Regions from separate parts of the Pseudomonas mohnii genome, predicted to be linked through region 2. Evidence: riboswitches for the same ligand, from Rfam matches in the RefSeq annotation. Region 2 holds a riboswitch; the other holds the start of a gene.

Region 1 (10,837 bases), 1.1 Mb from region 2:
GGCTTAAGCGCTTAGATGTTGGCAAGAAACCGATAAGTCACAAAAAGTTCGATTGAATTTGCAAATGAGGATGATAGCGGGCATAGTCTCGACTTCTTTACAACTATCAGCCACGGTCGTGCCCATGCTAAAGCGCTTCGCACCCCTCGTGCCTCTCGCACTCGTCACCCTGTTGTTCGGTTGCGCTGCTCACTCTCCAGTGTCCCAGCAAGAGCAGCAGCAACAGGTTAAAAATTCTGTTACCGCACAGTCGTCCGCTCTTTACCAGGACGCTTTTTACCAGGAAGAGAAGGCCACTGAAAAAGAGCTGGCTGACTTCGCCGATGGCAAGTCGTATCAACTTCCGGCGCTGGCTGACAGCATCCTCGAACGCGGCATGTCCCTGATCGGTACCCGTTACCGTTTCGGCGGTACTTCTGAAGCCGGTTTCGATTGCAGTGGGTTTATCGGCTATCTGTTCCGTGAACAAGCCGGCATGAACCTGCCACGCTCCACTCGCGAAATGATCAACGTGGATGCGCCGCTGGTGTCTCGCAGCAAGCTGAAGCCTGGCGATCTGCTGTTCTTCGCCACCAACGGTCGTCGCGGTCGTGTCAGTCACGCCGGGATCTACCTGGGTGACAACCAGTTCATCCACTCCAGCAGCCGCAAAAGCGGTGGTGTCCGGATTGATAGCCTGGGCGACAGCTACTGGAGCAAGACCTTCATCGAAGCCAAGCGAGCGCTCGCGATGGCGCCAAACGCGGCTCCGATCGTGACCGCACGCAATTAAGCGGACATTTTGTAAGGCGAACTTAAAGTCTTACTTGAAGTTTGCCGCATAAGCGCTAGAATCTGGTCTATGAATGATGGCAAACCGCCTGCGTAACGCGCAGGCGGTTTTCTTTTCTGCACTCCAGCAGAAAAACGCCGCAGCCAGATCAGGATGCTCTGCTTATGTCGACGTCGGCCCGCCTCGCAATCATGCTTTTCGCAGCGCTGCTCAGCGCTTGCGCCAGCCGCACACCGCCGCCTGCGCCGGTGGCTCACACTCCTCTCGTTTTCGGTTCCTCCCAAGCCTTTTCGCCTGAAGCGGAAGACGTACTGTTTCGTGCGTTGGGCCTGGTGGGTACGCCGTATCGCTGGGGTGGCAATACACCGGATTCCGGGTTCGATTGCAGCGGGCTGATCGGCTACGTGTACCGTGATGTCACCGGTATCTCGCTGCCGCGCACCACTCGCGAAATGATCTCCATGCAAGCGGCCAATGTGGGCAAGGAAGGCCTGCAGACAGGTGACCTGATCTTCTTCGCCACCAATGGCGGTTCGCAGGTCAGCCATGCAGGCATCTACGTCGGCGAAGGTCGCTTCGTCCACGCGCCTGCCACCGGTGGCACGGTGAAGCTCGACAGCTTGTCCAAGGCGTATTGGCAGAAAGCCTACCTGAGCGCCAAGCGCGTTCTGCAACCGGAACACCTGGCGCGCAACCCGTAACAGCCAGAGGGTGCTGTCATGACCGCTCGCACGCTCAATCTTGACGACTCGCTCTATCACTACCTGCTTGATGTGTCCCTGCGCGAAACCCCGCTGCTCAAGCGCTTGCGCGACGAAACCCAGGCGTTGCCCATGGCGCGCTGGCAGGTGGCGCCGGAGCAGGGGCAGTTTCTTGCATTGCTGGTGAAGCTGACCGGCGCGCGACGTCTGCTGGAAATCGGAACGTTCACGGGGTACAGCGCGCTGTGCATGGCTGCGGCACTGCCCGATGACGGCTCGATGATCTGCTGCGATATTCCCGGCGACTACAATGCCACCGCACGTCGTTACTGGCGGGAAGCCGGCCTGGCCGAGCGCATTGATCTGCGTTTGGCGCCCGCGCTGGAAACCCTCGCCGAACTGGAGAGGCAAGGGCAGGGCGGGCAATTCGATCTGGTCTTCATCGACGCCGACAAGGCCAATTATCCCAACTACCTTGAACACGCGCTGCGGCTGCTGCGGGTGGGTGGATTGGCGGTGTTCGATAACACGCTGTGGAGCGGGCGGGTACTGGAAGAGCGTCCGCTGAGCGCAGACACCCGAGCCATCCAGGCGCTTAACCGTGCCTTGAAGGATGACTCGCGCTTGGACCTGTCGATGTTGCCGTTGGGCGATGGGCTCACGCTCTGCCGCAAACGGTGATCCTTGTGGATGCCTTGTGGGAGCGGGCTTGCCCGCGAGGCGGCCGTGACATTCAGCATTGATGTTGCCTGTTCTACCGCCATCGCGAGCAAGCTCGCTCCCACAGAGTGGTCAGTGACTTATTTGACTGCTGAAACCCGCCAAACCTTGTTCCCTACATCGTCCGCCACCAACAAGGCGCCTTGCTGATCTATCACCACGCCCACTGGTCGGCCCATGGCTTTTTCTTGGTCATTGAGAAAACCCGTGAGCACATCCACCGGCTGCCCGCTTGGTTTGCCGGCGTCGAACGGCACGAATATCACTTTGTAGCCGCTGTGCGGCTTGCGGTTCCATGAGCCGTGCTGGCCAACGAAGGCGCCCTGGGTGAATGGCGCCGGCAACCGGCTGCCTTCGGCGAACGTCAGTCCCAGGGAAGCGGTGTGCGGGCCGACCGCATAGTCTGGCGCGATAGCCTTGGCCACCATGTCCGGGTTTTGCGGCTCGACGCGAACGTCGACATGCTGGCCGTAATAGCTGAATGGCCAGCCATAGAACGCGCCGTCCTTGACTGAGGTGATGTAGTCCGGCACCAGATCGCTGCCGATTTCATCGCGCTCATTGACCGCCGTCCACAGTGCCCCGCTTTGCGGCTCCCAGGACAGGCCATTGGGGTTGCGCAAGCCCGAGGCAAAGATCCGGTGGTTGCCGGTGGCGCGGTCCACTTCCCAGATCGCCGCGCGGCCTTCTTCCTTGTCCAGGCCGTTTTCGGCAACGTTGCTGTTCGAGCCCACCGTGACATACAGCTTGCTGCCGTCGTTGCTGGCGATGACGTTTTTGGTCCAATGGTGATTCAGCGTGCCGCCGGGCAGGTCGAGTACTTTGATCGGTTGCGACTTGATCGCTGTATCGCCGTTTTCATAGTGAAAACGCAGCAATCGATCGGTGTCGGCGATGTACAGGTCATTGCCGACCAGCGCCATGCCGAAAGGGGAGTTCAGGTTTTCCAGAAACACCGTGCGGGTTTCCGCGATGCCGTCGTGGTCCTGGTCGCGCAGCAGGGTGATGCGATTGGCGCTCGGCACGCCCGCACCGGCGCGCCCCATGACTTTCTTCATGATCCAGCCGCGTATGCCTGTTCCGTCATCGGGTTTGGGCGGTGCATTGGTTTCGGCCACCAGCACGTCGCCGTTGGGCAGCACATAGAGCCAGCGCGGGTGGTCGAGGTTCTCGGCGAACGCGGCTACTTGGGTGCCGGCAGCGGCGACGGGTTTGGCGCCCTCCGGCCAGCCGATCGCCGGGGCGATGTTTACCGTCGGAATCAACGTCTTGTTGGGTTCTGGGAGCCTGGGTGACGGGCCGGTGCCGTCGGCGACTTGCAGGCTGGAGGTTTCACCGCAAGCGGCGAGTCCTCCGGCGAGCGCGATAGCGAGTACGAGTTGGGGCTTGCGCATACTGATCTTCCCTATGAATGCAGTGACCTGATCAGTAGAGAAGTTACGTTGCACGATGGTTCAACCGTTAGCCGCGAGCTTCCTTGAACAGCACGGCTATGCCGGGATGATAGTGACCTCCTTCGTTGTGCAACTTGCGGTAGGCGTAGGGGAAATACCAGGCGACGGCGCAGGTGTGCTCCTTTTGCAGGTCGTCGACCATGTCCTGCAATTCTTCCGGGGTGGCGCCATGCTGGGTTTTCTGCGGTGCCACAAACAGGCAGCCGAGTCTCAGGTCGCTGGCGTAACTGATGCGTTTGGCTTCGCTGGTGATATCGAGCAGGGCCTGGGTCAGGTTCAGGCTGTTCACCCGTGGCCAGCGTTGTGTGGCTTGAATCCAGGCGCGTGCTTCGGGTGTGGCGATAAACAGGTCGGCACGACCGTTGCGTTCGCCTTCATCGATTTGTTTGCGGGTGGGCGATTGTTGCAGGGTAACCATTTCAGCCATCCAGGCAGCGGCGGAAAGCAGGCCGAGATTGGCTTTTTCGTCGAGCCAGTAAGGCGTTTCGTTATCGCCGCGTACGGCATTGTAGCGGTCGATACAGTCAAACCAGCGCTCCAGCACCGGGCGCAGGAATTCCAGTTGCGGATTGCTGATGATCATGCCTTGCATGGGGCTCACCCTTGTTATTTTGATGTGGGGTTGTGGCTCTTTGATATCACTGCTTGAAGTGTGGCACAAGATTGGCGTCAGTTTATTGATTAACGGCAGTTATTCGCGCGCGTACCCCGTCTTCAATTGACGCTCCACCCCCAACCCTCTAACCTTCGCGGCTTGTTTCAGGTGCTCTGTGACTTGGGTCGACAGAGTGAAACAGGGAAGCCGGTGAGCAGGTCCTTCAATGCGTGAAGGCCTTCGATCCCGGCGCTGCCCCCGCAACGGTAAATGAGTGAAAGCTGCGCCTTGAGCCACTGCGTCGTCATCGATGTGGGAAGGCGCGCAGTCAGGCCAACGCCGCTCATGAGCCCGGAGACCGGCCTGATCCATCCAAGCGGCATCACGGTGGGCGATGCCAGGCTTCTTGCCGTCTGTTCTTGTGCCTGCCCGCCGTTATCCTGCCTCAACGGAGAGCTCTCCCATGACTGATACCCCGGATCGTGACGAACGTCACCTGGCGCGCATGTTGCGCAAAAAAGCCGTAATCGATGAACGCATCGCCAACTCCCCGAATGAATGCGGCCTGCTGCTGGTGCTGACCGGCAACGGCAAGGGCAAGAGCAGCTCGGCGTTCGGCATGCTGGCCCGCTCGATGGGCCATGGCATGCAGTGCGGTGTGGTGCAGTTCATCAAGGGGCGCAACAGCACGGGTGAAGAGCTGTTCTTCCGGCGCTTCCCGGAACAGGTGCGTTTTCATGTGATGGGCGAAGGCTTTACCTGGGAAACCCAGGATCGTCAGCGCGACATCGCCGCCGCCGAAGCCGCGTGGGAAGTGTCCCGTGAGTTGCTGCGCGATCCATCCATCGGCCTGGTGGTGCTGGATGAGTTGAACATCGCCCTCAAGCACGGTTACCTCGATCTGGATCGGGTGCTCAGTGACTTGCAGGCTCGCCCGCCAATGCAGCACGTGGTGGTCACTGGTCGTGGCGCCAAGCCTGAGATGATCGATCTGGCCGACACCGTCACTGAAATGGGCATGATCAAGCACGCCTTCCAGGCCGGTATCAAGGCGCAGAAAGGCGTCGAGTTGTGAGTCGCACGTTATGAATAGCCCTCGTCAATGCCCGGCCGTACTGATTGCCGCGCCGGCCTCCGGTCAGGGCAAGACCACCGTCACCGCCGCGCTGGCCCGTTTGCATCGCAATCAGGGACGCAAGGTTCGTGTGTTCAAATGTGGCCCGGACTTTCTCGATCCGATGATTCTGGAGCGCGCCAGCGGTGCGCCGGTGTATCAGCTGGACATGTGGATGGTCGGCGAGCAGGAGAGTCGGCGTCTGTTGTGGGAGGCCGCAGGCGAAGCGGACCTTATCCTCATCGAAGGTGTCATGGGGCTGTTCGATGGCACGCCGTCCAGTGCTGACCTGGCGCGGCACTTCGGTGTGCCGGTGCTGGGTGTGATCGACGGCACCGCCATGGCCCAGACCTTTGGTGCCCTGGCCCTGGGGCTGGCGCGCTATCAACCTGACTTGCCGTTTGCCGGTGTCCTGGCCAACCGCGTGGGCACCCTGCGTCACGCGCAGTTGCTTGAAGGCAGCCTGACCGAAGGCCTGCGTTGGTATGGCGCGTTGTCCCGCGAAACCGCCATCGAATTGCCGAGTCGTCACCTTGGCCTGGTGCAGGCCAGTGAGTTGAACGATCTCGATCTTCGCCTCGATGCGGCGGCCGAAGCCTTGGCTGGCAGTTGCGAGGTGGCGCTTCCGCCGGCCGTGGAATTCGCAGCCCCGGATGTGATCGCCGCCGAACCCTTACTGGCGGGTGTGCGCATTGCCGTGGCCCGTGATGAAGCGTTTGCCTTTACCTATGGCGCCAGCCTGGATTTGCTGCGGGCCATGGGCGCCGAGTTGTCGTTCTTTTCACCGATGCGTGACACTCGGCTACCCGAGGCAGACAGCCTCTATCTGCCGGGCGGTTACCCAGAATTGCATCATGTGGCGTTGTCGCAAAACACCTCGATGCTGAACGCGATCCGCGCGCACCACGAGGCGGGCAAACCCTTGCTCGCCGAATGTGGCGGCATGTTGTATTTGCTCGATTCGCTCACCGATGTCGACGGTACGCGTGCAGAATTGGTCGGCCTGCTGGCCGGGGATGCGGTGATGCAAAAGCGTCTGGCGGCGCTGGCGCTGCAGGCTGTCGAATTGCCCGAAGGTTCCCTGCGTGGGCATACCTATCATCATTCGCTGACCACCACCGGGCTCGTGCCGATTGCCCGTGGCTTGAGCCCCAATGGCGGTCGCGGGGCGGAGGCGGTTTATCGTGAGGGGCGGATGACAGCCTCTTATGTGCATTTCTATTTTCCGTCGAATCCGCACGCGATTGCCGCACTGTTTTTACCCGACCTTGAGGCTGCCTTCGCGGGCACACTCGCTGCCACTGTGGGCGGTGTGACACCTGAAGAAACGTGGTCTTCTGCAGGCGCTGGCTTGCCAGCGAAGAGGCCATGACCGACAACGCCTTTTCCAACGCCGAACGCGCAGCGGTCTATCGGGCCATCGGTGAACGTCGCGACATGCGTCACTTCAGCGGTGGCACGGTCGAGCCCGAATTGCTGCGGCGGTTGCTCGAAGCCGCGCACCAGGCGCCGAGTGTTGGCTTGATGCAGCCCTGGCGGTTCATCCGTATCAGCGATCGAACCTTGCGCGGGCAGATCGGGGAACTGGTGGAACAGGAGCGCATTCGCACCGCCGAAGCCCTTGGCGAACGCACTGACGAATTCATGCAGCTCAAGGTCGAAGGCATCAATGATTGCGCCGAGGTGTTGGTGGCGGCGCTGATGGACGATCGCGAGCGACATATTTTCGGTCGTCGCACCTTGCCGGAAATGGACATGGCTTCGTTGTCCTGCGCGATCCAGAACCTGTGGCTGGCCTCCCGGGCCGAAGGGTTGGGCATGGGGTGGGTCTCGCTGTTCGAACCGCAAGACCTGGCCGATTTACTCGGCTTGCCGCCCGGTGCCAAACCACTGGCTATTTTGTGCCTGGGACCGGTCAAGGAATTCTACCCGGCGCCGATGCTGGTCCTTGAAGGCTGGGCGCAGGCGCGTCCGCTAAGTGAATTGTTGTATGAAAATTATTGGGGAGTGCGCCAATGAGTGTGGCGTTGTTGAGTGTCGCCGCCGTGGCGCTGGATGCGCTGCTGGGTGAACCCAAACGCTGGCATCCGCTGGTGGCGTTCGGCCGGTTTGCCGAGCGTATCGAGCAGCGTTTCAACGCGGGTGGTCGCGGCTGGCGCAGTCACGGGGTCACCGCGTGGGTGATTGCGGTGTTGCCGTTGACCTTGTTGGCCACGGCATTTTCCTGGGCGCCTTATGTTGGATGGGCAGTGGAGATTCTTGCGTTGTACTGCGCCCTCGGCATGCGCAGCCTGGGCGAACACGTCGAACCCGTGGCCAGGGCCTTGCGCAGCGATGATCTGGATGAGGCGCGTACGCGCGTCAGTTACCTGGTCAGCCGCAAGACCAGCGAGCTGGATAAAACCGAAGTGGCCCGTGCTGCCACCGAGTCGGTACTGGAAAACGGCAGTGATGCCGTGTTTGCCGCACTGTTCTGGTTTGCCGTGGCCGGTGTGCCTGGCGTGGTGCTCTACCGTTTGAGCAACACGCTGGACGCCATGTGGGGCTATCGCAATGAGCGCTTCGAGCGTTTCGGTTGGGCGGCAGCCAGAATTGATGATGTGCTCAATTACATTCCCGCGCGTTTGGTGGCATTGACCTACGCCTTGCTGGGCAAGACCCGACTGGCCCTGAAATGCTGGCGGACCCAGGGCCCGACCTGGGACAGCCCGAACGCCGGCCCGGTGATGGCTGCGGGGGCCGGTGCGCTGGGCGTCGAATTGGGTGGGGCGGCGATCTATCACGGTGAACTGCATCAACGTCCGCAACTGGGCGAAGGCGTGCCGGCGGATGCCGACTCCATCGATCGTGGCTGGCAACTGGTCCAGCGCGGGGTATGGTTATGGCTGCTGATTCTCTGCGTGGGGGCTGAATTTTATGCTTGAGCACGGTGGACGGTTGCGCAAGGCGGCGCTCGAATACGGCATCGAGGAAGCCGATTGGCTTGACCTGTCCAGCGGCCTCGCGCCCTGGCCGTTTCCCGTTCCGGATATCCCGCTGCGGGCCTGGGCGCGGTTGCCGGAAAACGATGACGGGCTGGAACAGGCCGCCTGCGATTACTACGGCACCCTGCAGGTATTGCCGGTGGCGGGGTCGCAGATGGCCATCCAGTTACTGCCGCGCCTGCGACGGGCCGGGAAGGTTGGCGTGCTGTCGCCGTGTTATGCCGAACATGCCGAAGCGTGGCGCCGCAATGGCTACATCGTGCGTGAGGTACTGGAGCAGGAAGTCGATTTCTTTGTCGACAGCCTGGACGTGTTGGTGGTGGTCAACCCGAATAATCCCACCGGCTTGAGCCTGCCCCCCGCTCGTCTGCTCGACTGGCACTCACGGCTGGCCCAGCGCGGTGGCTGGCTGGTGGTGGACGAAGCATTCATGGACAACACACCGCAGCTGAGCCTGGCGCCGTTCTCCCATCTGGTCGGCCTGATCGTGCTGCGTTCGTTCGGCAAGTTCTTTGGTCTGGCCGGGGTGCGGCTGGGATTTGTCCTGGCCGAGCGCAAGTTACTCAAGTTGCTCGCCGAACAAGTGGGGCCATGGGTCGTCAGCGGTCCGACCCGGGTGGTGGGCCAGGCCTGCCTGCGTGACGTCGAAGGGCACGCATTGCAACGCGTGCGTGCCGAAGTGGCCAGTGAACGTCTGGCGGCGCTCCTGGGGCAGCACGGTTTCAAGCCTGATGGCGGCTGCGCACTGTTCCAGTGGTTGATCACCGATCGCGCCGAAGAACTGCATGAATTCATGGCTCGGCGCGGCATTTTGCTGCGGTTGTTCACGCACAACAGCAGTCTGCGTTTCGGGTTGCCTGCCGATGAAGCTGACTGGGTGCGTCTTGCCGCCGCATTCGCAGCCTTTGCCAAGGAAGGCCAATGACAACGTTGATGGTGCAGGGCACCACATCCGATGCCGGTAAAAGCACACTGGTGACGGCGCTGTGTCGCTGGGTTACGCGTCAGGGCGTCAACGTGGTGCCGTTCAAGCCGCAGAACATGGCGCTCAACAGCGCCGTGACGGCCGACGGTGGCGAAATCGGTCGCGCGCAAGCCGTGCAGGCGCAGGCCGCTTACCTCGAGCCGCACACGGATATGAACCCGGTGCTGCTCAAACCCAACAGCGATACCGGCGCTCAGGTGATCATCCATGGTCGCGCCGTCACAACCATGAACGCCGTCGCCTATCACGACTACAAAGCCATCGCCATGCAAGCGGTGCTGGCTTCCCACGCGCGGTTGAGTGCGGCGTATCCGGTGGTGATGGTCGAAGGTGCGGGGTCGCCAGCGGAGATCAACCTGCGTGCTGGGGACATCGCCAATATGGGCTTCGCCGAGGCGGTGGATTGTCCGGTGCTGCTGATCGCCGACATCAATCGTGGCGGGGTGTTCGCGCATCTGGTGGGCACGCTCGAGCTGCTGTCGCCCAGTGAACAGGCGCGGGTCAAAGGCTTCATCATCAATCGTTTTCGCGGCGATATCGCCTTGCTGCAACCCGGCCTCGATTGGCTGGAACAGCGTACCGGCAAGCCAGTGATCGGCGTGCTGCCGTACGTGCTGGATTTGCATCTGGAGGCCGAAGACGGCATCGATCAGCGCCAGACCGACAAGGCCGATCAGGTTTTGAAAGTGGTGGTGCCGGTGCTGCCGCGCATCAGCAACCACACCGATTTCGACCCGTTGCGCCTGCACCCGCAAGTCGACCTGCAATTCGTCGGTCCCGGCCAGGCGATTCCGCCAGCCGATCTGATCATCCTTCCCGGCTCGAAAAGCGTGCGCGACGACCTGGCGTATCTGCGCGCCAACGGTTGGGAAATCGCGATCTCACGGCACCTGCGCTACGGCGGCAAAGTGCTGGGCATCTGCGGCGGTCTGCAAATGCTCGGCGAGCAGGTGCACGATCCGCTGGGCCTGGAAGGCGTTCCGGGGTCCAGCGCCGGGCTGGGGTTGTTGGCGTTTGAAACCCGACTCGAAGAACACAAGCAGCTGCGCAATGTGCGCGGGCGTCTGGCGCTGGAGAATGCTGAAGTCGGCGGCTATGAAATCCATGCCGGCGTCACCACCGGGCCGGCGCTGGAGAACGCCGCCGTACTGCTCGATGACGGACGCTGCGACGGTGCGCAAAGTGTCGATGGGCAGATTTTCGGCACCTATCTGCACGGTCTGTTCGAATCCCCGGCAGCGTGCAGCGCCCTGTTGCGTTGGGCGGGTTTGCAGGCTGTGCAGGACGTGGATTACCACGGATTGCGCGAGCGGGATATCGAGCGGCTGGCGGATCTGGTGGAGACGCATCTGGATACCGGGCTGCTGCGTGAGCTCTGTGGGATTTGAAGTGACTGTGCAGGCCCCATCGCGGGCAAGCCCGCTCCCACAAGGATCGGGGCTGTCTACCGATTTTTTGGTCTGCACGCAGTACCTGTGGGAGCGGGCTTGCCCGCGATGAGGCCTGTCGCTA
Region 2 (10,837 bases):
ACCCAGCCAGCGATTGGCCAGGCAGCGAAACAGGTCCAGCGCATTGCCCATGCCACCCTGGCGCAGGAAGTGCCAGAGCCGGTCGCGGTCCTGCGGGGTCACTGTGCTGAGGTCGCTCAGCTCCGGGTCGGGACGGTCATCGCCCGGCACCAGAATCAACTGCACCCCACGCCGGGAAAGCTCCACCAGCCGCTCGACGCCATAACGCCAATAGGCAATGCCGCCGTGCAGCGAGATCAGAATGACCTTGGCGTGGCGCAGCACTTCGTCGACGTACAAATCGACCGAAGCGTGATTCTGCACCTGCATCGGGTTGGCCAGGCGCACGCTCGGGTAATCGTCAGGCAACTGCTGGGCCGCTTCGGCGAGCAGCGCCAGGCTGGAATCGCCGCTGCACAGGATCACCAGCTCGGCGGGAGTTTGTCCAAGGTCGGCAATGTTGTCGTCCGACACGAAACCGCCGGGCTGGGTCCTGAGCAGGTGCATGGCTTATACGCTGAGCGCGGCGCGCAATTGCGTTTCGAGCAGCGCGGCGTCCAGCGCCTGGCCGATCAACACCAGACGTGTGGTGCGCGCTTCTTCGCGACCCCACTGACGGTCGAAGTGTTTGTCAAAACGAGTGCCCACGCCCTGGATCAAAAGGCGCATCGGTTTGTTCGGGATCGCCGCGAAGCCCTTGACCCGCAGGATGCTGTGCTCCACCACCAATTGCGTCAGCGCGTCCATCAGCAAGCTCTCGTCGGAGGCCGGCAGCTCGATGGAGATGGAGTCGAAAGCGTCGTGATCGTGGTCGTCGTGATCATCATCGTCGTGGTGATGATCGTGATGGCTGTGGCGGCTGTCGATGTGTTCTTCGGAACCGGCGCCCAGGCCGATCAGAACGTCCAGTGGCAGGCGACCGCTGCTGGCTTCAATGACTTTCACCGCAGGCGGCAACTCTTCAGCGACTTCCAGGCGCACGCGGGCCAGGTCTTCCGGGCTGATCAGGTCAGCCTTGTTGAGGATCACCAGGTCGGCACTGGACAACTGATCGGCGAACAGCTCGTGCAGCGGCGATTCGTGGTCCAGGTTCGGGTCAAGTTTGCGCTGGGCGTCCACCTGATCCGGGAACGCGGCGAAGGTGCCGGCGGCGACGGCCGGGCTATCGACCACGGTGATCACCGCGTCAACGGTGCAGGCGCTGCGGATTTCCGGCCACTGGAAGGCCTGGACCAGCGGCTTTGGCAGCGCCAGGCCGGAGGTTTCGATGAGGATATGGTCGAGATCGCCGCGACGGGCCACCAGTTCGCGCATCACCGGGAAGAACTCTTCCTGAACGGTGCAACACAGGCAGCCGTTGGCCAGTTCGTAGACGCGACCATTGGCTTCCTCTTCGGTACAGCCGATGGAGCACTGCTTGAGGATTTCACCGTCGATGCCCAGCTCGCCGAACTCGTTGACGATCACCGCGATGCGACGCCCTTGAGCGTTGTCGAGCATGTGCCGCAGCAAGGTGGTTTTGCCCGAGCCGAGGAAGCCGGTAACGATGGTGACGGGGAGTTTGGCCAGTGTTTTCATCGGATGCCCTTTGGCAAGGTGGCGGGCATACGGGACGAGTACCGGCAACGCTTGTGCGCCGGATGCGTTCGCCACCGGATCACCCCGCCCGGTTGTAGTGAGAATCTGTTCGAGGCAGGTCTCCTGGCTGACGGCGTGCCAGTCGCTTGACTGGCGTTGGCTGCGCCTTCCCGCGGGCTCAGGACCTGAGCGTGCAGTGGCGTGGCAGCGAACATCACCGTTCACAGTTGCGGGGGCAGCCGCGGCATCGACCGCGTTCCCTTCTTAGCTTCGGCAAACGCCGAAGAACCTCGAAAGCGCAAGGCTACGCATCGTATTGGGGCGGGTCAATGTTCATGCTGAGTTGTACAGCACCTGAACGCCGTCATCGCGAGCAAGCTCGCACCCGCAGGGATCGGACTCTCTGAGAAAAATGCGGTCAAATGTGGGTGCGAGCTTGCTCGCGATTGAAGCAACTCGGCCCCGAGTTGAGAACACTTGCCAATTGACGCCCCACCTCTGCCCATGCTCTCCTACACGCCTTGTTACGGGTGCCCTTCACAGGGTGAAACGGGAAACCGGTGAATCATGTGCTTTACTCTAAAGCCATGTCAGTCCGGTGCTGCCCCCGCAACGGTAAGCGAGCGAAGCGTCAGATCCACTGTGCCAGTGCGGCATGGGAAGGTGATGCTTGCAGGTTCAGGCGATAGCCAGCACCCCTCGTGAGCCCGGAGACCGGCCCGCAACACAAAGTGAACCTTACAATCACTGAATGACAAACCCGCGGTGGGCGGGCGCTGTTCGAACCTCTGCGCGCTCGCTCGTGCAGGGATTTGCATGCGCTCGCATTCCCCGCTGACAGAACTGAGGGAAGCGCCATGTCGATCATCAGCAGCACCGGCCACAGCACCACCACCAGCAGCACCACTACCCTGACTCAACGCCTGACCGCCGCCGTGTGTGCGTCGATCCTTGGTGCGTGCCTTGTGTATTTCGCCGGTTTCTCGCACATTGAGGCGGTTCACAACGCCGCTCACGATACCCGTCACAGCGCTGCCTTCCCGTGCCATTGAGACCTGTCGACATGATCAAGCGTATTGCGCAAACCGCGGGGTTCACGGGGCTGCTGGCCGCCCTGCTGCTGACCCTGCTGCAAAGCTTCTGGGTCGCTCCGTTGATTTTGCAGGCCGAAACCTACGAAAAATCCGAACCCGCTGCTGTTGAAGTCCACGAACACGCCCCTGGCGTCGCCGCCCACACCCACGATGCCGAAGCCTGGGAGCCGGAAAACGGCTGGCAGCGCGTGTTGTCGACCACCGGCGGCAATCTTGTGGTGGCTGTCGGCTTCGCCCTGATGCTCGCCGGCCTGTACACCTTGCGCGCGCCGACCAAAACCTCTCAGGGATTGCTCTGGGGGCTGGCCGGTTACGCGACCTTCGTGCTCGCGCCGACCCTTGGCCTGCCACCGGAACTGCCAGGCACCGCCGCTGCCGATCTGGCGCAACGGCAGACCTGGTGGATTGGCACCGCCGCTTCAACCGCAGTCGGCATCGCGCTGATCGCGTTCAGCCGTCACTGGCTGATGAAAGTCCTCGGTGCAGCCATCATTGCCGTCCCTCATGTGATTGGCGCGCCGCAGCCGGACGTGCACTCGATGCTGGCACCGCAAGCACTGGAAACCCAATTCAAAATCGCTTCGCAGCTGACCAATGTCGCGTTCTGGCTGGCCCTGGGCCTGATCAGCGCCTGGCTGTTCCGCCGCAAGAGCGATGGCCAATACCACGCATGACCGATACCGGCACAGCGCCGACCCTGGTGGTCGGCCTGGGCTGCCAACGGGGCTGCCCCGTCACCACGTTACGGGCGTTGATCGATCAGGCGTTGCAAGCGCACCAGATCGAACTGCATCAGATCAAGGCCCTGGCTAGTATCGATTTGAAGCGAGATGAGCCGGCCCTTGTCGAACTGGCCGAGCAACTCGCGCTGCCACTGACGTATTTCAGCAGCGAACAGTTGGCCAGCTATGAGCCACAACTCAGCCATCATTCGCAGATCGCCTTCGAGCGAACCGGCTGCTACGGCATCGCGGAAAGTGCCGCCCTGGCCTTGACCGAACAGTTAACCCATTCGCCGGCCAAACTACTGATTAAGCGGCAAAAATATGCCCAGGCCACCTTCGCATTGGCCTGCTCGACGTAAAATCCTCGATAATCCGCGCTTTCGATCATGAGCAATCTTCATCTGCTGCCTTGCCCAGCCCCTTTTTCCCACAGGAATCGACGATGACCGTCTACTTCATAGGCGCAGGTCCTGGCGACCCCGAGCTGATCACCGTCAAAGGCCAGCGGCTGATTCGCAGCTGCCCGGTGATCATCTATGCCGGTTCGCTGGTGCCCGCCGCAGTACTGCAGGGGCATTGCGCCGAGCAGGTGGTCAACAGCGCCGAACTGCATCTGGAACAGATTATCGACCTAATCAAGACCGCCGACGCCAAGGGCCAGGACGTGGCTCGCGTGCATTCTGGCGACCCGAGCCTGTATGGCGCCATCGGCGAGCAGATTCGCTACCTGCGCGAACTCGGCATTGCCTTTGAAATCATTCCCGGGGTCACCGCTACGGCCGCCTGCGCAGCGCTTTTGGGGGCGGAGCTGACCCTGCCCGACGTCTCACAGAGTGTGATCCTGACCCGATACGCGGACAAAACCGTGATGCCGGCCGGCGAGGAATTAGGCAGCCTGGCGCAACATGGAGCCACCATGGCGATTCACCTGGGGGTCAATCATCTGGAAAAGATTCTGGCCGAATTGCTGCCGCATTACGGCGCGGATTGCCCGATCGCGGTGATTCACCGAGCGACCTGGCCGGATCAGGATTGGGTGGTGGGTACGCTGGAAGACATTGCCGGGAAGGTTCAGGCCAAGGGGTTTCGGCGCACGGCATTGATTCTGGTGGGACGGGTGCTGGGCAGTGACCATTTCAGCGAGTCGTCGCTGTATCGCGCAGGGCATGCGCATCTCTATCGACCTTGAACCCTGCTGAATCCTGTGGCGAGGGGGCTTGTCGGATCGCCACAGGTTATCGAACACCCATAAAAAACGGCGCTCACGGGCGCCGTTTTTTAATTTCGCAGCGAACGCCTTAGTAGTAGGCGTTTTCTTTCTGCGTGTGGTCAGTCACGTCACGAACACCCTTGAGCTCGGGGATACGCTCGAGCAAGGTGCGCTCGATGCCTTCCTTCAGGGTGACGTCTGCCTGGCCGCAGCCCTGGCAACCACCGCCGAACTGGAGAACGGCGATGCCGTCTTCAACCACGTCGATCAGGCTGACCTGACCACCATGGCTGGCCAGCCCAGGGTTGATTTCGGTTTGCAGGTAATAGTTGATGCGCTCGTTGATCGGGCTGTCGGCGTTGACCATCGGGACTTTGGCGTTTGGCGCCTTGATGGTCAATTGGCCGCCCATACGGTCGGTGGCGTAGTCGACAACCGCGTCGTCCAGGAAAGCTTCGCTGAACGAATCGATGTAAGCGGTGAAGCTTTTGAGCCCCAGCGCCGTGTCTTCGGGTTTTTCTTCGCCCGGCTTGCAGTAGGCAATGCAGGTTTCGGCGTACTGGGTGCCAGGCTGGGTGATAAAGACGCGGATGCCAATGCCCGGGGTGTTCTGCTTGGAGAGCAGATCAGCCAGATAATCGTGGGCGGCGTCGGTGATGGTTATAGCGGTCATGGAAACTCCTCGCAGGCTTGGGCGCAGTTTACGCCAATCATCGCGCCGGACAAAGTCCCAGTATTTTTGTCAGGAAAGAACAGGAGCAGCCTCACCCGGCTATTCGCCGTCAATCGCGACTTTAAACCACCGATAGCTGCAGTTGACCACCCAATCGCGGCTTTCCAACGATCCTGATCCGATGGTCGCTATACAGATCAGGACATCAGGCGCCTTGCAAAAATCGATCAAAGATTCTGGTAGCGATTCATGTCCAGCACGCCCTCTTCAACTGGATCGGTCTCATGGATATAGCGGCTCAGGTCATGGAAGTACTGCCAGAACTGCGGATGGCTGCGCCTTACCCCCCAGCGATCGACAATCCTCTCGAAGCTGCCGGCATCTTTGGCGTTTTCCATGGCGTCGACAAAGGCCGGGACTTGTTCGGCGGGAATGTTGAACATGAAGTTCGGGTAGCTGCTCATGACCCCCGGAAAAATGGTGAGCGTGTCGAGCCCTGGCTCATACCGCAGCGACTCGCCAATCAGGAACGCCACGTTGCTGTGTGCGCGGTTGCGCAACAGGCTGTAGACCACACGTTGGCCACTCGCGGTCTCGACGCGCAGCATGGTCGCTTCAGGCAGCTGGTCTATGACCTTGAGTCCGGCCGCCGGGCGCGAAGTCAGACGACTCAGGGCTTGTTCGGCGTCCTGCAGGTCCGGATCGATGTTGGGTCGCGAGCAATAGGCACCGTCGCAGCGATTGATCGGGTCCGGGTTGGCATTGAGCTCGCCATAGCGTGTCAGCAACTGCATGGCAAAATCGCGTTTGGGGTCCTTCGGATCGAGTTTCAGCGCGGTCGGCGTGTCGTTGTCAATCGATTCGTAGTCCAGCCACATCTTGAATTTGCCACTGCTCTGGTACCAGTCGTCCAGGTAATCGTCGCGGGAGTTGGCCGGCATCAGGCGCAGGAAGTTCTGCTCCGCGCCGTTGCGGATCAGGTCGAAATACAAGCGCGTCTGGGCTTGATGCGAGACGTTGCCGAACACATCGAAATTCACCGCCAACTGATAGTAAGTGCGCTCCAGCAACGGGAAGTCGAACAGCCAGATGGTTTGCGGCACGTCGCCGATCAGGCCCTTGGTCACCGAGGCGCTGTCGAAATGTCGAAAGATGCTCAACAAGGCGTTGTCATTGCCTGCCCACAGGCTCGACCAGCTCGGAGGCCGCAAGTCCGCGTAGCTGTCGCGGCGCAGGGCTTCATACGCGTTGCGCTTGTCGCGGTAGTCATGCCACAGGCTCAGGACACTGCCCACGTCATCGTTCTGCCCCGGCATTGCCAACAACGGAGTCGCTTGGCCGCGGTAGTTCGGGTCGGTGATGTAGAGGTCATGTTCCGGGGCCTGGAACAGCGCCCAGAAATTATCGCGAATCACGTCCGTGGCAATCTGACCCCGGCAGACCGGGCCGCGAATAAAGGTGCGTACGAAATATTCGGCGTTATCGAGCATGAACTGATAACGCGCCTGGGCCGGGATGGCTTCGAAGGTGGTAAACGGATTGGCCCGGCGTTCCGGCCCATAGCCCGGCAGCGCGTTGACCTGCCAGTTGCCGTTGTAGAACAGGCTTTTGATCCGCGCCATCTTCGCCGCGCTCAGCGGATAGGTGATGTGGGTCTTGTGCACGATCACGCCTTGTACCGGCCACAGGCGGTAATAGATCTGAGTGCCGGGATCGTCATTGGGCCGGCGGGTGTTGATCAGATCGATAGGCTGGCCGCTCGGCGTGCGCGAACGCACCCACTGGAAGAAATGCCCGGGTTCGCCATCCTTGAAATAGATGTGCGCAAGAAACCAGTGCTCGAACAGCCAGCGTCCCACCAGACTTTGTCGCGCACCCGGCGCATTCAGCAGGTTCTCCCACTGCACCACCTCCAAGGCTTCTTTCGCACTGGGCGCCAGGCCTTGCTCATCGATGGGCGCGCCAGAGGCCAGCCAGCGCTGCAACGTCTGATACTGCTGATCGGTCAGCCCCGTCACCGCCAACGGCATGCCCTCCTTCGGGTGGGAACCGGCATAGGCATCGAACTCCGCCGGCATGGCGCACGTGTTTTCCCGATTCAGACCCAGGACAATGTCTTCGGGCAGCTTGGCATTGGGCTGCATTGGCGCCTTATGGCCCAACTCGAGCATCCGCGCCATCAGCGCGGCCTGACTGCCCTGGGCGTCGAGCACTGAATAGAAGCCCTTTTGCTGCCAGGCACGCTTGCCGAAGGCGTCATAAAACAACCGGGTCGGCGCGGCGGCCTGACTGCGATCACCGTCATAGACCGGGATTTTGCTGGCGCCGCGTGCCGCGCCTTCGCCGCTGCCCAGGTTGAGCTGACAGGCGGAGTCGTAGCAAGCGTGGCAGGCCACACATTTTTCAGTGAAGATCGGTTGAATGTCGCGCGTGTAGGAAATGCCGTTAGTCACAGCGGGACTTTGCGCGACGGCGCCCCAGCTAAACAGCAACAACGCAATGCTGATGACGACGCGATACGACATGTCCCTGGTCCCGATCTTTAAAAAAACGCCGCGATTCTACCGGTCCGGCCATCACATCATCATGAGCGATATTCACGTTAAATCCGCACATGCTCCAATAGCGCACAGGTTTGCTATCATCCCGGCCCTTCGTCATGGCCTTACCGAGTAGTCCAAATGTCCGATCGCAGCGTTCGCCTTCAAGCTCTCAAGCACGCCCTCAAAGAGCGCATTCTGATTCTCGATGGTGGTATGGGCACGATGATCCAGAGCTATAAGCTCGAGGAGCAGGATTACCGTGGCAAACGCTTCGCCGACTGGCCGAGCGATGTCAAAGGCAACAACGACCTTCTGGTACTGACGCGCCCGGATGTGATTGGCGGAATCGAAAAAGCCTACCTGGATGCCGGTGCCGACATTCTCGAAACCAACACCTTCAACGCCACTCAGATTTCTCTGGCCGACTACGGCATGCAGGGCCTGGCATACGAATTAAACGTAGAAGGTGCACGGTTGGCGCGCAAGGTCGCTGACGCGAAGACCCTGGAAACCCCTGACAAGCCGCGCTTCGTCGCCGGCGTGCTCGGCCCGACCAGCCGCACGTGCTCGCTGTCGCCAGACGTGAACAACCCCGGCTACCGCAACGTGACGTTCGATGAACTGGTGGAGAACTACACCGAGTCCACCAAAGGCCTGATCGAAGGCGGCGCCGACCTGATCCTGATCGAAACCATTTTCGACACCCTCAACGCCAAGGCTGCGATCTTTGCCGTGCAAGGCGTGTTCGAAGAACTGGGCATCGAATTGCCGATCATGATCTCCGGCACCATCACCGACGCCTCCGGTCGTACCCTGTCCGGCCAGACCACCGAGGCCTTCTGGAACTCCGTGGCCCACGCCAAGCCGATTTCGGTCGGTCTGAACTGCGCCCTCGGCGCCAGCGAGCTGCGCCCGTACCTGGAGGAGCTGTCGAACAAGGCCAGCACCCACGTCTCGGCGCACCCGAACGCCGGCCTGCCAAACGAATTCGGCGAGTACGATGAATTGCCGGCGCAAACCGCCAAGGTCATCGAAGAATTTGCCCAAAGCGGCTTCCTGAACATCGTCGGCGGCTGCTGCGGCACCACGCCGGGCCACATCGAAGCGATTGCCAAGGCCGTGGCCGGTTATGCGCCGCGCGAGATTCCGGAAATCCCCAAGGCTTGTCGCCTGTCGGGCCTGGAGCCGTTCACCATCGATCGCAACTCGCTGTTCGTCAACGTCGGCGAGCGCACCAACATCACCGGTTCCGCCAAATTCGCCCGCCTGATCCGCGAAGACAACTACACCGAAGCCCTGGAAGTCGCCCTGCAGCAAGTCGAGGCCGGCGCCCAGGTGATCGACATCAACATGGACGAAGGGATGCTCGATTCGAAGAAGGCCATGGTGACCTTCCTCAATCTGATTGCCGGCGAACCGGACATCTCCCGCGTACCGATCATGATCGACTCCTCCAAGTGGGAAGTGATCGAAGCCGGCCTCAAGTGCATCCAGGGCAAGGGCATCGTCAACTCCATCAGCATGAAGGAAGGTGTCGAGCAGTTCATTCATCACGCCAAGCTGTGCAAACGCTATGGCGCCGCGGTGGTCGTGATGGCCTTCGACGAAGCCGGTCAGGCCGATACCGAAGCGCGCAAGAAAGAAATCTGCAAACGCTCCTATGACATTCTGGCCAACGAAGTCGGCTTCCCGCCGGAAGACATCATCTTTGACCCGAACATCTTCGCCGTGGCCACCGGCATCGAAGAACACAACAACTACGCTGTGGACTTCATCAACGCCTGTGCCTACATCCGCGACGAGCTGCCGTATGCGCTGACTTCGGGCGGCGTGTCCAACGTGTCGTTCTCGTTCCGTGGCAACAACCCGGTGCGCGAGGCGATTCACTCGGTGTTCCTGCTGTACGCGATCCGCGCCGGCCTGACCATGGGTATCGTCAACGCCGGCCAGCTGGAGATCTACGACCAGATCCCGGTGGAGCTGCGCGACGCCGTTGAAGACGTGATCCTCAACCGCACCCCGGAAGGCACCGACGCCCTCCTCGCCATCGCCGACAAGTACAAGGGCGACGGCAGCGTCAAGGAAGCCGAGACCGAAGAGTGGCGCAGCTGGGGCGTCAACAAGCGTCTGGAACATGCACTGGTCAAGGGCATCACCACCCACATCGTTGAAGACACCGAAGAGTCCCGTCAATCGTTCGCCCGCCCGATCGAAGTGATCGAAGGTCCGCTGATGTCCGGCATGAACATCGTTGGCGACCTGTTCGGCGCCGGCAAAATGTTCCTGCCGCAAGTGGTGAAATCCGCCCGTGTGATGAAACAGGCGGTGGCCCACTTGATCCCGTTCATCGAGCTGGAAAAGGGCGACAAACCGGAAGCCAAGGGCAAGATCCTGATGGCCACGGTGAAAGGCGACGTGCACGACATCGGCAAGAACATCGTCGGCGTGGTGCTGGGCTGTAACGGCTACGACATCGTCGACCTCGGCGTGATGGTGCCGGCGGAGAAAATCCTCCAGGTCGCCAAGGACGAAAAGTGCGACATCATCGGCCTGTCCGGCCTGATCACCCCGTCGCTGGATGAAATGGTCCATGTCGCTCGCGAGATGCAGCGCCAGGACTTCCATCTGCCATTGATGATCGGTGGCGCGACCACCTCCAAAGCGCACACGGCGGTGAAGATCGAGCCCAAATACAGCAACGACGCAGTGGTGTACGTCACCGACGCCTCCCGCGCCGTCGGCGTGGCTACGCAGTTGCTGTCCAAGGAACTGAAGGCCGGTTTCGTCGAGAAAACCCGCGAGGAATACATCGAAGTCCGCGAGCGCACCGCCAACCGCAGCGCCCGCACCGAACGCCTGAGCTACGCCGCGTCGATTGCGAAAAAACCGCAGTTCGACTGGAGCACCTACGAGCCAGTCAAGCCAACGTTCACCGGCACCAAGGTGCTGGATAACATCGACCTCAAAGTGCTGGCCGAGTACATCGACTGGACGCCGTTCTTCATCTCCTGGGACCTGGCCGGCAAATTCCCGCG

What was found. Region 2 has a riboswitch for cobalamin ahead of cobW (cobalamin biosynthesis protein CobW). Riboswitches for the same ligand answer to the same signal wherever they lie in the genome.
Region 1: another riboswitch for cobalamin. It lies ahead of cobO (cob(I)yrinic acid a,c-diamide adenosyltransferase); the one in region 2 lies ahead of cobW (cobalamin biosynthesis protein CobW).

What each region holds. Positions count from the first base shown of each region.
Region 1 is NZ_FNRV01000001.1:1,674,638-1,685,474, reverse strand. Features, by position in the region: gene BLV61_RS07925 (C40 family peptidase) at 125-772, shown strand; gene BLV61_RS07920 (C40 family peptidase) at 937-1,473, shown strand; gene BLV61_RS07915 (O-methyltransferase) at 1,492-2,154, shown strand; gene BLV61_RS07910 (PQQ-dependent sugar dehydrogenase) at 2,274-3,587, opposite strand; gene BLV61_RS07905 (hypothetical protein) at 3,655-4,239, opposite strand; cobalamin riboswitch at 4,392-4,623, shown strand; gene cobO (cob(I)yrinic acid a,c-diamide adenosyltransferase) at 4,706-5,317, shown strand; gene BLV61_RS07895 (cobyrinic acid a,c-diamide synthase CobB) at 5,328-6,728, shown strand; gene bluB (5,6-dimethylbenzimidazole synthase) at 6,725-7,375, shown strand; gene cbiB (adenosylcobinamide-phosphate synthase CbiB) at 7,372-8,280, shown strand; gene cobD (threonine-phosphate decarboxylase CobD) at 8,273-9,265, shown strand; gene BLV61_RS07875 (cobyric acid synthase) at 9,262-10,713, shown strand.
Region 2 is NZ_FNRV01000001.1:576,756-587,592, forward strand. Features, by position in the region: gene cobN (cobaltochelatase subunit CobN) at 1-486, opposite strand, end outside; gene cobW (cobalamin biosynthesis protein CobW) at 490-1,557, opposite strand; cobalamin riboswitch at 1,654-1,865, opposite strand; cobalamin riboswitch at 2,069-2,294, shown strand; gene BLV61_RS02525 (CbtB domain-containing protein) at 2,415-2,609, shown strand; gene BLV61_RS02530 (CbtA family protein) at 2,621-3,325, shown strand; gene BLV61_RS02535 (cobalamin biosynthesis protein) at 3,322-3,735, shown strand; gene cobM (precorrin-4 C(11)-methyltransferase) at 3,819-4,565, shown strand; gene nfuA (Fe-S biogenesis protein NfuA) at 4,675-5,259, opposite strand; gene BLV61_RS02550 (fatty acid cis/trans isomerase) at 5,487-7,784, opposite strand; gene metH (methionine synthase) at 7,941-10,837, shown strand, end outside.